DNA from 4 places in the Pseudomonas sp. SDO52101_S400 genome. Region 1 is predicted to be linked to each of the others. Evidence: predicted binding sites of a transcription regulator. Region 1 holds the regulator's gene; each other region holds the start of a gene.
What was found. The regulator FliA, encoded in region 1, starts transcription of late flagellar genes. The targets are predictions, from matches to a motif close to CTAAAGTTTNNNNNNNNNNNGCCGNTAA.
Positions count from the first base shown of each region.

Region 2: ACW9HX_RS26680 (methyl-accepting chemotaxis protein) is a predicted target of FliA. The motif match lies at 1,337-1,364, and genes of this name have one in related genera.
Region 3: flgM (flagellar biosynthesis anti-sigma factor FlgM) is a predicted target of FliA. The motif match lies at 1,265-1,292, and genes of this name have one in related genera.
Region 4: ACW9HX_RS21565 (methyl-accepting chemotaxis protein) is a predicted target of FliA. The motif match lies at 1,767-1,794, and genes of this name have one in related genera.

Region 1 covers NZ_JBSVWF010000090.1:5,306-8,910, reverse strand. Annotated here, with positions in the region: gene ACW9HX_RS27540 (chemotaxis protein CheA) at 1-494, opposite strand, end outside; gene ACW9HX_RS27535 (protein phosphatase CheZ) at 534-1,322, opposite strand; gene ACW9HX_RS27530 (chemotaxis response regulator CheY) at 1,340-1,711, opposite strand; gene fliA (RNA polymerase sigma factor FliA) at 1,879-2,619, opposite strand; gene fleN (flagellar synthesis regulator FleN) at 2,616-3,446, opposite strand; gene flhF (flagellar biosynthesis protein FlhF) at 3,560-3,605, opposite strand, start outside.
Region 2 covers NZ_JBSVWF010000079.1:3,396-7,000, reverse strand. Annotated here, with positions in the region: gene ACW9HX_RS26680 (methyl-accepting chemotaxis protein) at 1-1,221, opposite strand, end outside; gene ACW9HX_RS26675 (sigma-70 family RNA polymerase sigma factor) at 1,533-2,033, shown strand; gene ACW9HX_RS26670 (FecR domain-containing protein) at 2,033-3,046, shown strand; gene ACW9HX_RS26665 (TonB-dependent siderophore receptor) at 3,134-3,605, shown strand, end outside.
Region 3 covers NZ_JBSVWF010000059.1:16,538-20,142, reverse strand. Annotated here, with positions in the region: gene ACW9HX_RS24070 (chemotaxis protein CheV) at 1-289, opposite strand, end outside; gene flgA (flagellar basal body P-ring formation chaperone FlgA) at 372-1,133, shown strand; gene flgM (flagellar biosynthesis anti-sigma factor FlgM) at 1,328-1,654, shown strand; gene ACW9HX_RS24055 (flagella synthesis protein FlgN) at 1,703-2,170, shown strand; gene ACW9HX_RS24050 (flagellar brake protein) at 2,266-3,012, shown strand; gene ACW9HX_RS24045 (MFS transporter) at 3,088-3,605, opposite strand, start outside.
Region 4 covers NZ_JBSVWF010000047.1:40,566-44,170, forward strand. Annotated here, with positions in the region: gene ACW9HX_RS21565 (methyl-accepting chemotaxis protein) at 31-1,653, opposite strand; gene ACW9HX_RS21570 (transporter) at 1,930-2,952, shown strand; gene ACW9HX_RS21575 (inorganic phosphate transporter) at 3,192-3,605, shown strand, end outside.

The DNA of each region.
Region 1 (3,605 bases):
AGCAGCTGTTCAAATTCGTTATCGGTGATATCGCCCGAATCGCCTTCGACGACCAGTTCTTCGATCATCTCGGCAACAGGGGAAGCCGGGGCTTCATCCGCCGATTGCGGCTCAGCCAGGCGCGCCAGGGCGGCCAGCAGTTCCGGGGTGGCGGCGGTGATCGGGCTACGATCGCGGACTTCGCTGAACATGCTGTTCACCGCGTCCAGCGCTTCAAGCACCACGTCCATCAGTTCTGCATCTACGCGACGCTCACCCTTGCGCAAGATGTCGAACACGTTTTCGGCGATGTGACAGCACTCCACCAGCTCATTGAGCTGAAGGAAGCCGGCGCCCCCTTTTACAGTGTGGAAACCGCGAAAAATTGCGTTGAGCAGATCTGCGTCATCCGGGCGGCTTTCCAGCTCGACCAGTTGTTCGGACAGTTGCTCAAGAATCTCGCCGGCCTCAACCAGGAAATCCTGAAGGATCTCTTCATCGGCGCCGAAGCTCATTAATGGGGTGCTCCTACAGGTCTAAAAACCCAAAAAAACTCAAAATCCAAGGCTGGATAGCAAATCGTCCACATCGTCCTGACCGGACACAACGTCTTCTCGTTTATCGGCATGAATCTGCGGACCTTCACCCTGCGAGAGATGTTTTTGTGGATCTTTTTCAGCGAGCATTGCTGCACGGTCATGTTCGATGCCCGCAAAGCGGTCAACCTGACTGGCCATGAGCACGAGCTTGAGCAGGTTGCTTTCGACTTCGGTGACCAATTGGGTCACGCGCTTGATCACCTGGCCGGTGAGGTCCTGGTAATCCTGGGCGAGCAGAATGTCGTTCAGATTGCTCGACACCGCGCGGTTGTCCGCGCTGCTGCGTGCCAGAAAACCGTCTACCCGACGCGCCAGTTCGCGGAACTCTTCAGCCCCGACTTCACGGCGCATGAAGCGTCCCCAGTCGGCACTCAAGGCCTGGGCTTCGTCAGCCAGACCATTGACCACCGGCGTGGCGCTTTCCACCAGGTCCATGGTGCGGTTGGCCGCCGCTTCAGTCAGCTTGACCACATAGCCCAGACGCTCGGTCGCATCAGTGATCTGCGACACTTCCTCGGCCTGCGGCATATGCGGGTCGATCTGGAAGTTGACGATTGCACTGTGCAGTTCGCGCGTGAGCTTGCCCACTTCCTGGTACAGGCCACGGTCACGGGTCTGATTGAGCTCATGGATCAGTTGCACAGCGTCGCCGAACCTGCCTTTTTCAAGGCTTTCGACCAGTTCGACCGCGTGTTTTTTCAGAGTCGACTCGAAGTCGCCCTGTGAAGATTCGTTATGCTCCATAGCTCCCCCGCGCGTCATCAGCCGATGCGTTCGAAAATCTTCTCGATTTTTTCTTTCAGCGCCTGAGCCGTGAAAGGTTTGACCACGTAGCCGTTAACGCCGGCCTGGGCCGCTTCGATGATCTGCTCGCGCTTGGCTTCAGCGGTCACCATCAGCACTGGCAAGTGCTTGAGTTTTTCATCGGCGCGCACGTGACGCAGCAGGTCGATACCGGTCATGCCAGGCATGTTCCAGTCGGTCACCAGAAAGTCGATGCTGCCGCTGTTGAGCACCGGAATGGCGGTGGTGCCATCGTCAGCTTCAACGGTGTTGGTGAACCCAAGGTCACGCAACAGGTTCTTGATGATCCGCCGCATCGTTGAGAAGTCATCAACGATGAGGATTTTCATGTCTTTGTTCAATTCGACCTCCAAGCAGTCTTAAACGCGCCCAGCACCTGGACGCGCCATTTCAATCAATCCGGCGTAGCACTCGATGACTGTCTGGAGCACAACAGAGCAAGACCGGTGCCGTTCACCACCGCACCAGCCTCGTTCGCAGCGTCCCCACACTGCCTTCAGCGCGCTCGCCACTCCCCCAAACGCCCCCGCAAGCGGGCCGCGCACTGGCTGTGTAACTGGCTGACCCGCGATTCACTGACGCCAAGGACTTCACCGATTTCCTTGAGGTTCAGCTCTTCGTCGTAGTACAGCGCCAACACCAGTCGCTCACGCTCCGGCAAATTGGCAATCGCGTCCGCCAACGCAGCCTGGAAGCGCTCATCTTCCAGATCGCGCGACGGCTCAAGATGAGCACTGGCGCCATCCTCGTGCAGCCCTTCGTGTTCGCCGTCCTGCAGCAGGTCGTCGAAACTGAACAGTCGGCTGCCCAGGGTGTCGTTCAAAATCCCGTAGTAATCGTCGAGACTCAATTGGAGTTCGGCCGCAACCTCGTGATCTTTAGCGTCACGGCCGGTTTTAGCTTCAATCGAGCGAATCGCGTCGCTGACCATACGGGTGTTGCGGTGAACCGAGCGCGGTGCCCAGTCCCCCTTGCGTACTTCATCGAGCATGGCGCCGCGGATCCGGATGCCCGCGTACGTTTCGAAACTGGCGCCTTTGCTGGCGTCGTATTTGGTCGAGACTTCCAACAGGCCGATCATCCCGGCCTGAATCAGATCTTCGACCTGCACACTGGCCGGCAATCGCGCCAGCAAGTGATAGGCGATGCGTTTGACCAGTGGCGCGTAACGCTCGATCAGCTCGTACTGCGCGTCACGTGCCGACTTCTTGTAGAAATTCATACCGCTGGCGGTCATAGCACAGGTCCTGCCGTTTGCTGCACGAGGCGCTCGACGAAAAATTCGAGGTGACCACGCGGGTTGGCGGGCAGCGGCCAGGTGTCGACCTTCTGCGCGATCGCCTTGAACGCCAGCGCGCACTTGGAACGCGGGAAGGCTTCATAGACCGCACGCTGCTTCTGCACCGCCTTGCGCACGCTTTCGTCGTAGGGCACCGCACCGACGTATTGTAGGGCGACGTCGAGGAAGCGATCCGTGACCTTGGTCAACTTGGCGAACAGATTGCGACCTTCCTGCGGGCTCTGGGCCATGTTGGCCAGGACGCGGAAGCGGTTCATGCCGTAATCGCGGTTGAGCAGTTTGATCAGCGCGTAGGCGTCGGTGATCGAGGTCGGCTCGTCGCAGACCACCAGCAACACTTCTTGCGCAGCGCGAACGAAACTGACTACCGAGTCACCAATACCCGCAGCGGTGTCGATCACCAGCACATCGAGATTGTCGCCGATGTCGCTGAATGCCTGAATCAGACCGGCATGCTGGGCCGGGCTCAGGTGAACCATGCTCTGGGTGCCGGAAGCGGCCGGCACGATGCGGATCCCGCCGGGACCTTGCAACAGCACGTCGCGCAGTTCGCAGCGGCCCTCGATCACATCGGCCAGGGTGCGTTTGGGAGTGAGGCCCAGCAGAACGTCGACGTTCGCCAGACCCAGGTCGGCGTCCAGCAGCATGACCCGACGGCCAAGCTCTGCCAGCGCCAGGGACAAGTTCACTGACACGTTAGTCTTGCCGACGCCACCTTTGCCGCCGGTCACCGCGATCACCTGTACGGGATGCATGCTGCCCATGTTATTTCTTTACCTTGTCTTGCATAGACGGAGGCCACATTACTGGCTGCGCGTTCACAACCGGAACAATGCATGGCAGACCATCGATGTAGGTACAAAAACTGTTCATTACCTCAGCCAACCTGCTTGGTCGGACTGTGGTAGATATCAGCGAACATG
Region 2 (3,605 bases), on a different contig from region 1:
AGCATCGGCCGCGTTGCGGGCGATTTCCTGGGTGGCAGCACCCAACTGGTTGATCGCAGCCGCCACGCTGTTGGTGCGTGCGCTTTGCTCGTCGGAACCGATGATCGAGGCGTTGGACGATGCCATCACCCGTTGCGACAGGTCGTGTACGTGACGGGTCGCGGAAGACACTTCGGAAATGGACGCGTGAATCCGCTCCACGAACTGGTTGAAGGAACTGCCCAGCTCGCCGAACTCGTCCTTGCTTTCCACCACCAGACGACGGGTCAGGTCACCTTCGCCCTGGGCGATGTCCTGCATCGCGCGGCCCATAGTGATCAGCGGACGCATCAGCACGGTGATCAGCAGGCTCAGGAAGACTGCAATCGCGCCCACTGCGACGAACATCGCGATCAGTGCCGAAGTACGGAACTGGCTGAGTGCGGCGTAGGCCTTGTCGCGATCGATCGACAGACCGATGTACCACTCGGCATTCGGCAGACCGGTGACCGGAGTGAACGACAGGATGCGCTCCTGGCCGTTGAGCACCACGTTCTGGTTGCCCTTCTGAATGCGCACATCGGTGTTCGGGTAGATGTCTTTGAGGTTCTTCATCACCTGGTCTTTGTCCGGGCTGACGATCACCTGACCGTCGCCGCTGACCAGGAATGCGTGGCCCAGGCCGCCGAAGTCCACCGAGTTGATGATCTTCACCAGGGTTTCCAGGCTCAGGTCACCGCCCACTACACCGAGCAGCTCACCGTTCTTTTTCACCGGCATGGCGATAGTCACCACCAGACCGCCGACGGCGGCCATGTATGGCGGGGTCAGCATGGTCTGATCAGCGGCCACAGCCTGCTTGTACCAAGGGCGCTGACGCGGATCGTAACCATCCGGCATCTTCGCGTCAGGGCGCTGGGTGAACACACCGTTGGCCTGGCCGACATAGGTGAACTGGAAGTTCGAGGTAAAGGCCGGTTGATCGACCAGTCCCGGGAAATCGGCGTTCTTGCCCTGATGAGCGACGTTCTGCGCGAGGTTTTCCAGCACCAGGATCCTCCCGCTCATCCAGTTCTGCACACTGCTGGCGGTCAGGTCGCCGGCCTGCTGAACGGAGGACTGGAGGTTCTGGCGAATGGTGTTTCGCTGCAGATAGTCGTTGTACAAAGTGAACAGCGCGAACGCCAGGACCACAACGCCCGAGGCGGCCAACAGGATTTTATGGCTGAACTTGAGATTCATTTCATGGGACTTCTTATGCCAAAAGTGGGGATGCGTTCCGGATGCAACATTCCATGTACAGCGCAGGCAACGTTCTAACGGCTGCTCTACTTTGGTGCACGCATGTCTCACCAGTCTGTCGGCACGTTTCGGAGAAAACTTAGCGCTTTGTAGGAAATGGACGGCATTTCTGCCAGATTCCCGCCGAACGGCGTGTCAGAGCGTTCGCCTCTCATTTTTTGCTGACTGTTTTGCAGCGCCGGTTGCAAATTCTGTAACCCTTGATGACAATGCGACTAATTATCATTTGTGACGTTCGGGCTGTCGCGTTCATGTCATCACCTGAGTTTGCAGTACAGGCGCTTTACAGTCGTCATCACGGCTGGCTCAACGGCTGGTTGCGCGCGCGGCTGGGCAATGCCGCCGATGCGGCAGATCTGGCCCAGGACACCTTCGTGCGCCTGCTGCAGCGCACCGAACGTCTCGAACTCAAGGCGCCCCGCGCGTTTTTGCGCACCATCGCTCGCGGCCTGGTCATAGACCAATGGCGACGCGAAGAAATCGAACGTGCGTATCTGGAAAGCATCGCGCACTTGCCCGAAGCCGAGACACCCAGCGCCGAAGCTCGCGCACTGGTGATCGAGCTGCTGGAAAGCGTTGCCCGCATGCTTGAAGGACTGAAGCCCAAAGTTCGTCAGGCGTTTCTGCTGGCTCAGTGCGAAGGTTTGACGCACAAGCAGATCGCCGAGCAGATGGGCCTGTCCTTGCGCTCGGTGGAGCGCTACGTCGCCGATGCGCTGTATCACTGCTACGTGTTGCGGTACGAAAGCTGATGCCGGTGGATAACGTGTCACTCGCCCGACGCGCCGAGCCACAGCAGAAAGTGGTCAAACAAGCGATCCACTGGCTGCTGCGCCTGCGTAATAACCACGGCAACCCGCGCCTGAACCGTCAGTGCGAACAGTGGCGCGCGGAACACCACGATCACGAACTGGCCTGGCAACGGGTTCAATCATTGCAAAGTGAATTGACCCAAAATCTGCGCGCCGTGCCGGGTGCGCAAGTGGCGTTCAATACGCTGGAGAACAGTGCGCAGGGCCTGGGTCGCCGTCAGGCGTTGAAGCTGCTGTCCGGCGCATTGTTGATGGGCTCCGCCGCGTGGATGGCCAAAGACACGTCTGCCTGGCAGCAGTGGAGCGCCGATTACGCCACCGCTACCGGGGAGCGCCGCGGATTCCAGTTGCCCGACGGCACGCGGATCGAATTGAACACGGCCAGCGCCGTGGACCTTGATTACACAGCGCAACAGCGGCTGATCAAACTGACCCGGGGCGAAATCATCGTAACCTGTGGCGGCGCCGATGAAGGCTCGTCGATTGATCGACCACTGCGGGTGCAAAGTCGCGATGGCACCTACGAGCCGTTCGACGCACGGTTCATCCTGCGTCAGGAAGGCGATTGCACGCGCCTGAGCGTCACCAGTGGCCGGGTCGCGATTCATTCGCCACGGGCGAGCGATGGAACTTCCACCGAGGTGCTCGCCGGTCAGAGCTACTTGATCGACCAATATCAGGTGCGTCCCGCTCCACCGCTGGACATGGATGCCGGCGCCTGGATCGACGGGCTCATCGTGACGCGCAACATGCGCCTGGGCGATTTCCTCAATGAGGTTGGCCGCTATCGTCAGGGCTTCCTGAGCTGCGCTCCACAAGTGGCGGATCTGCGTTTGTCCGGCGTATTCCGTCTCGATGACACCGACAAATTGCTGGCGATCCTGCCGCAGACCCTGCCGGTGCAATTGCGCTACCGCACACGCTGGTGGGTAACGCTGGAACGAGCAGTCTGAAATTTTTTTGGCGGGTTTTCGCGGCAAGGCCGGCTTAGTCAGTAAGCACTTCAAATCAGCCTTCGCGACTTCCCACGGAAACCTACAATGACTGCGCGCGTTACCTGTAAGAACCCTCTGAATTTCACTGCCGAATCGGGCCTTCTGCACCACGCCGTTCGGGCCGCGTTGCTCTCCACGGCACTGGGCGTCGGCCTGCTGCCGAACCTGAGTGTCGCAGCCAGCGCCAGTGAGGTCAGCAGCCACCGCTATAACATCGCTGCCGGGCCATTGGGCGAAGCGCTGAATCAGTTTGCACGCCAGGCCGGCATCACATTGTCGATGACCCCGCAGCAAACTCAGGGCCGGCAATCACCCGGCGTGCAGGGCGAATACTCGACCGATCAGGCGTTGAGTCATTTGCTCGGCGGCTCGGGTCTGGAGGCATTCAGCCAGGACGGCAACAGCTACGTGTTGCGCTCCGTCGCAGAAACCGAAGCGCTGGCCCTGCCGACCACCGACATCAAAGGCTTCGCCCTCGGCAACGCACTGGGCAGCATGGACGGCTACAACGCGACGC
Region 3 (3,605 bases), on a different contig from region 1:
ATTCCGTGATGATCACAAACGGACTGTTCTTGTCTTTCAACGCCCCGGAACCGGTTGCCATTGCCAGATCAAGGATCGGAATGGTCGCCCCCCGGATATTCGCCACCCCGCACACGACAGGACTGGACTTGGGCATCAGCGTCAGTTGCGGGCACTGCAGCACTTCCCGAACCTTGAACACGTTGATCCCGTAGAGCTGCTGGCCGTCGAGACGGAACAACAACAGCTCCAGGCGATTCTGCCCCACCAGTTGCGTGCGCTGGTTCACCGAATCCATTACACCAGCCATGCCCAGACTCCTACACCAACGCCAAGTGTTGTTGCGACGCACATTCATTGCTAAACGGCACGGCGCTTGCTTTTTAACTCTTATGAACACTCAAACGACATTTTTCCGACGCCTGACATCCCCCCTTCGCAGAGGACTTTGCGCGGTGTCTGCCGCTTGCCTGTTTTTCGCGGGCAGCCCTGCCATTGCTGATGCGGTTACCTTGCCTGACATGCTTATCGGCGTCACTCAGGGCTTTCTTGAATTCACCGTAGAAGACTATCTGGCTACCAGTCAAACGGAAGGGCGTTATGAAATCGAGGTCAAGCAGCTCGATCCGCGCATGCGCATGCCTATGTGCGACAAGGAATTGACAGCGTCGCTGGAGAGCCCGGCACGTCCTTTGGGGCGCGTAACGGTCAAGGTTCGCTGTGAAGGTGCCTCCCCCTGGACAGTATTCGTGCCCGCTCAAGTCCGCCTGTTTCGCCCGGTCGTGACCACCACTCGCCCGCTCAAGCGCGCCGGCATCATCGAGCCCCAGGACGTGACCCTGCGCGAGCATGATGTGAGCCTGATCAACCAGGGTTTCCTGACGTCGGTGGATGAGGCGATCGGGCAAAAATTGACCCGACCAACGGTCGCCGACCAAGTGATTACCCTCGTGCATCTGGAACAGGCGGAAGTCGTTCGCAAAGGCGACCAAGTGGTGATTACCGCCCGCAGTGGCACACTCTCCGTGCGCATGCCGGGCGAGGCTCTGTCCAACGGCGGCCTGAAAGAACAGATTCGAGTGAAAAACCTTAATTCCCAACGGGTTATAAAGGCGCAGGTCATGGCGCCGGGCCAGGTGGAAGTGGCAATGTGAGCAACGATTGGAGCAATGACAGGAAAGCCTCGTGAGTGATCGCGCAGAAAACTGGCGCCAGCGTGAGCTGTTCCCTAAACTGTGCCGCAGCAGGATCTGTGCGGCGCATGCAGGCTCATTGGTAAAAGAGCCTAAAGTTTTCCAGGGGATGGCCGAGAACATGGCAAGCGTCCAAATTCCCAGAGGTTTTTAACATGGTCATCGATTTCAGCCGTTTGAACAGCTCCTCGTCACTTACGGGCAGTACACGTACCAGCGCGCCCAAGGAAACCGCCGAGACCGGCACTTCCGCGCCGCTGAATACCCCGGCCGAACAGGCCAGTACCGCTAAAAGCGGGGAATCGGTACACCTCAGCAATGAGGCTCAACAGTTGCAGAAGGTCACTGACAAGCTGCGCGATCAGCCTGCCGTCGACAAAGCCCGCGTGGCCGAGTTGAAAGCAGCGATTGCCGATGGCAGCTATAAAGTCGACAGCAACCGTGTAGCCAGCAAACTGCTCAACTTCGAAGCCCAGCGCTAGGCCTCGGTCAGCGCCAGGCTTTTGGACGCTTAAAACCCAAGGCCAGCCATGCACGACACTACTTTATTGCAACTGATCACCGACGACTTTGCTCCAGCTCAACAATTGCTGGAGTTACTGCAATCCGAGTCCCTCGCCTTGCATGGTCGTGACATGCCGCTGCTGGAAGAAATCCTGGCGCGCAAACAGGCATTGATCATTCTGCTTGAGCAGCATGGCCGCAAGCGCAGCGAAATCCTCGCCAGCCTCAATCTGTCGCTCGACCGCCAGGGCCTGGAACAACTGGCCAGCCAGTCGAGCATCGGCGAGCAGTTGCTGACCCAGAGCGACGTTCTGACTGATCTGATCGCCCAGTGCCAGGCGACCAACGCCAAAAATGGCCAGTCGATCGTGATTCAGCAGGCCGCCACGGCCAATCAGCTGAAAATCCTCACCGGCGGCGAGCCACCCGCGCTCTATGATGCCAGTGGCACTTTCTCCAAACTGCAGAAACCGCGCGCGCTCAGTCAGGCGTGATTCTTTCTTCTATGCTTGCGCCCTATCAACGCGCGAAACATGCTGGCAAAATACTGGCCAGCCGTAGTCAAATTTTGTCTGGAGATTGATTTAACGTGTCCAACGTCCTCAGCGCGGATGATTCTCCGCAGCCACCAAAGGTGCTTACCACGCCTCTGGAAATCTCCAGCAACCTGCGCCAGCTGCAAGAGAGCCACGATCCGCTGATCATCACCTTCCACGAACGCAGCCAGCGCTTCCAGAGCTACCTGATCAAGGTTGACCGGGAAACCGCCACGATCGCCCTGGATGAAATGATCCCGCGCGATGGCGAACGCTTCCTGCTGGCCGGCGAGCCGTTCAAGGTCGAAGGCTTCCATGATGGCGTACGCATCGCCTGGGAATGCAACGGCACGCTGGATATCAAAGAGTCCGACGGTGACCGCTTTTACATTGGCGAGATGCCCACCGAAGTGGTTTACCACCAGCGCCGCAATGCCTTCCGCGCGGCCCTGAAGCTGACCGATCTGGTCAGCGTCGAACTCGGTGGTGAAAAGCTCAAGTCGCCCATCGGCGGCAAACTGCTGGATATTTCCGCCACCGGCTGCAAGCTGCGCTTTGAAGGCGATATTACCGATCGCCTGCAACTGGGCCAGGTCTACGATCGCCTGATCGCCCCGCCACTGTTCGGCAATCAGCCAGCTGCGGTCGAATTGCGCTACCTGCACTTCGAAGAAAAACTCAACATCACCTTCGCCGGCCTGCGTTTTCACAACATCAGCGGCCCGGCGGCGCGCAACGTCGAGCGTTTCGTCTATCAGTTGCAACGTGAAGCACGGCGTTTCGACAAAGACGATCTCTGATTCGTCCGCGCCATGAAAAACGGGCAGTCCCTTGCGGTGACTGCCCGTTTTTTTATGCCAGGTGCTTTTTCAGGATCAAGGCCTGGCGCCACTGATATCCGGCGCAGGATTGTCGTTGCCGGTCTCGGGCTCCACAGGTGATTCAGATTCAGTGACAGGCTCAGGCGCCGGTTCAGGCGCGACGTTATTCTGCATCTGCTCCTGCACCACTTGCTCATCGACCCGCGGATCGAGCGCCGCCACCAGCGGCGAACTGGACATGCTGTCCGGCATCGCCACGTGATGCAGCGGTGCGTCGTCGACCTGATGCAGATTGGTCACGGCTTTCGGCCGGATGCGCCACACCAGCACCAGCGCGAAAAAGGTGAAGAACGCATACAGGCTCTGACTGCCGAACAGTTTCATCAATACGCCGGCCAACAACGGCCCGATACTGGCGCCGACCCCGTAGGTCACCAGCAGCATCGCCGTCAGCGACACCCGCCGATCCCCTTCGACATGGTCGTTGGAAAACGCCACGGCCAGCGGGTACAGACAGAACTGCACCAGCGAGCACAGAAAACCGACACCGAACAAGACTTCCAGTGGCACCT
Region 4 (3,605 bases), on a different contig from region 1:
TAACCGGGCCGGTACACAGTCGCTGGCGGGTCAGACGCTCAGGCGAGCGGTGACGTCGTTGAGTTGCCCGGACAGGCCGTGCAGGTTCTGGCTGGCGCTTTCGGTGCGCTGCACGTTGTCGAGGTTGGTGCTGGCGATCGAGGTGATCTCGGTCAGGTTGCGCGAGATGTCTTCGGCCACCGAAGTCTGCTCTTCGGCCGCCGTGGCGATCTGACGGTTCATGTCGCGGATCGCTTCCACTGCATGGGTGATGCGCTCGAGCATGGCGCCGGCCTGGGTCACTTGCTCGACGCTTTCGTCGCTGCGGGTCTGGCCGCTGTCGATGGCGTGGGCCGCATCCACCGCGCCGGTCTGCACGCTCTGGATGATCTGGTTGATCTCGATGATCGACTCCGCCGTACGCTGCGCCAGGTTGCGCACCTCATCGGCCACCACCGCGAAACCACGCCCGGCTTCACCGGCCCTGGCCGCTTCGATGGCCGCGTTGAGCGCCAGCAGGTTGGTCTGCTCGGCGATGCCGCGAATCACTTCCAGCACCTTGCCGATGCGACCACTGTCGGCTTCCAGACGACGGATCACCGTGGCGGTGTTGGCGATTTCACCGCGCATCTGGGTGATGCTGTGGATAGTGCTCTGCATGACCTTCTCGCCCTGTTGGGCGGACTGGTCGGCATCGTCGGCAGCACGCGCCGCGTCGGCCGCATGACGGGCGACTTCCTGGGCGGTGGCGGACATTTCGTTCATCGCCGTGGCCACCTGATCGGTGCGGTTGAACTGCTCGTTGGTGCCGCCGGCCATGACGGTGGCGATGGCGTTCAACTCGCCGCTGGCGCTGTCCAGGTCCTTGGCGCTGCGCTGCAGATGGTTGAAGGTTTCGGCGAGGAAATCGCGCAGGGTGTTGGCCGCGGCGGCCAGGTTGCCCAACTCGTCCTGACGGTCGCTGGACACACGCTCGACCAGACGGCCCTTGCTCAATTGGGTGACGTAGTCGATGAGTTTGCGGATCGGCTCGACCAGGTTGCGGTTAACCAGCCACAGGCTCAGCAAACCGATCAACAGACCGGACGCGAGCATCACCAGAATCCCCAGCAACACGGTGCGATCAGCGCTGGCACTGATCAGCGCCGACTGTTCGGTGCCCTGCTTGCGCAGTTCGGCCACCAGTTCGCTCATCTGGTCGCTGGCGGCGCGGTCGACGCCTTTGACGGCGACGTCGCCAGCGGTCGGGTCGGCACCGGCGGCCACGTAGGCATCACGACCTTTCTGGTACGCGCTGCCGAGCAGGCGGTGTTCTTCACGCAGACGTTCGATGCGGGTTTTCAGCGCAGGCTCGAGGCCTTTCTGATTGGCCAGTTCACCGAGGATGTTCTGTACATCGCGCTGGCGATCTTCGAACTGGCCCCAGTACTTGGCCAGGTCCGCCGGTTGTTTACCGCGCAGCAGGACGTTTTTCCACTCCTGCACCTGCACCTTGAATTGCAGGTTGGCTTCGTCGATCAGTTGCGACGTGTGCAAGGGGCCGGCGATCAACTGGCTGTAGTTCTGCACGCCGTTGGACAGGAAATGAAAGCAAGCCAGCGCGATCAACAGCATCGCCAACAGACTGCCGCTCAGCAGGGCGAGAATTTGCGCTCTCAGGGATTTTTGCAACATCGCAGGTACTCATGACAGGGATGAGGCACGTCCGGTAAGACGTGAATTGTGGCCGGACATCCGTGTCGGCGAACCTTGGCTCATGGCCGAAGGCGCGCAACCTAACTCATGCGTGATCGGCGTGCCAGAGGGCTTCTTGAGAAATATCCGACCGCCGGTAAGGCATTGATTCTGACGTCATTTACCTGTCACCAAAACGTCACACCGCATTGCAATGATGCGGCTCAGGTGAATCTGCAAATCCCGCGACAGACGCCCTCCTCCCAGCGAGACTTCATGAACCACAGCCTCGATATCAGCCATCGCGATCCAGACCTGTTCGGCCTGCTCTACGGTTTTCGTTTTCGTCCCGGAGAGCGTGGTCGCGAAGTCGACTCGGCGACTGCATTGCGCTGCCTGCAAGACGATAGCGACAGCGATGAGTTTCTCTGGCTGCACCTGAACCTGGCCCACGCCGCGTGCGAGCGCTGGATGAAAAGCCATCTGCAATTGCCCGAAGAGTTTTTCGAGGCGCTGCATGAAGGCTCGCGCTCGACCCGCATCGAACATGTGGACTCGGCACTGCTGGCGGTGGTCAACGACGTGGTGTTCAACCTCAGCAGCATGGTGTCGTCGGACGTGTCGACGCTGTGGGTCTGCGTGCGCAGCAAACTGATCGTCAGTGCGCGCCTGCAACCGCTGCACTCGGTGGACAAGCTGCGTTCGTCGGTGAAGGCCGGCGAGTGCTTTCGCTCGCCGTCGGAATTGCTCGTGCACCTGCTGCGCGACCAGGGTGAAGTGCTGACCCAGATCGTGCGCAAGACCAGCATGAGCGTCGATCAGGTCGAGGACGAGTTGCTGTCCTCGCGACTGTCGACCAACCGCGCCGAACTCGGCGCCAACCGTCGGGTGCTGGTGCGCCTGCAACGGCTGCTGGCGCTGGAGCCAGGCTCGCTGCTGCGCCTGCTCAACCGACCGCCGCCCTGGTTGCAGAAGGAGGACGTGAAGGAGCTGCGCAAGTCCACCGAGGAGTTTGCGCTGATCATCAACGACCTCACAGCCCTCGGCGAGCGGATCAAGCTGTTGCAGGAAGAGATCGCCGCCAACCTCAACGAGCAGAGCAACCGCACGCTGTTCACCCTGACCGTGGTCACGGTGCTGGCGCTGCCGATCAACATCATTGCCGGTTTCTTCGGCATGAACGTCGGCGGCGTGCCGCTGGCCACCGATCCGGAAGGGTTCTGGATTCTGGTGGCGCTGGTGGCCACGTTCACCGTAATCGCCGGACGCTGGGCGTTTCGCAAGCGCGGGGATTACTGAGCGCTGCCGAGCGCCGACACGCTCGTTCCCACGCTCGGCGTGGGAATGCATCAGGTGACGCTCTGCGTCACAGGGACGCGGAGCGTCCCGGGCGGCGTTCCCACGCAGAGCGTGGGAACGATCAGTCAGAAGACCAGCGGCGCGGCTAATCCGCCAAACACTGATCTGTCGCAGTCTCTCTGTAATATTTAGCAACGATCATGGGCAACACTCCTTCCCCCGCTCAGGATTGTCCTCCCATGGCTACTCCCTCCCTGACCGCCAGCCCGGCCTCCGCTGCAAGTGGCAGGCCGGCGCTCGACAAGAAAACCGGCCCCTTCACCTACGTCGTGTTCTTCGCCGTGCTGGCGATGGGGATGCTGTTCACCGCCTACAGCCTGATGCACGACATGCACGAACTCGGCACGGTGGTCACCACCTGGACGCCGTTCCTGCTGCTCGGCGTGGCGCTGTTGATTGCGCTGGGCTTCGAGTTCGTCAACGGATTCCACGACACCGCCAACGCCGTGGCCACGGTGATCTACACCCACTCGCTGCCGCCGAACGTGGCCGTGGTGTGGTCGGGTTTCTTCAACTTCCTCGGGGTACTGCTTTCGAGTGGCGCGGTGGCGTTCGGCATCATTGCGCTGTTGCCGGTGGAGCTGATTCTGCAA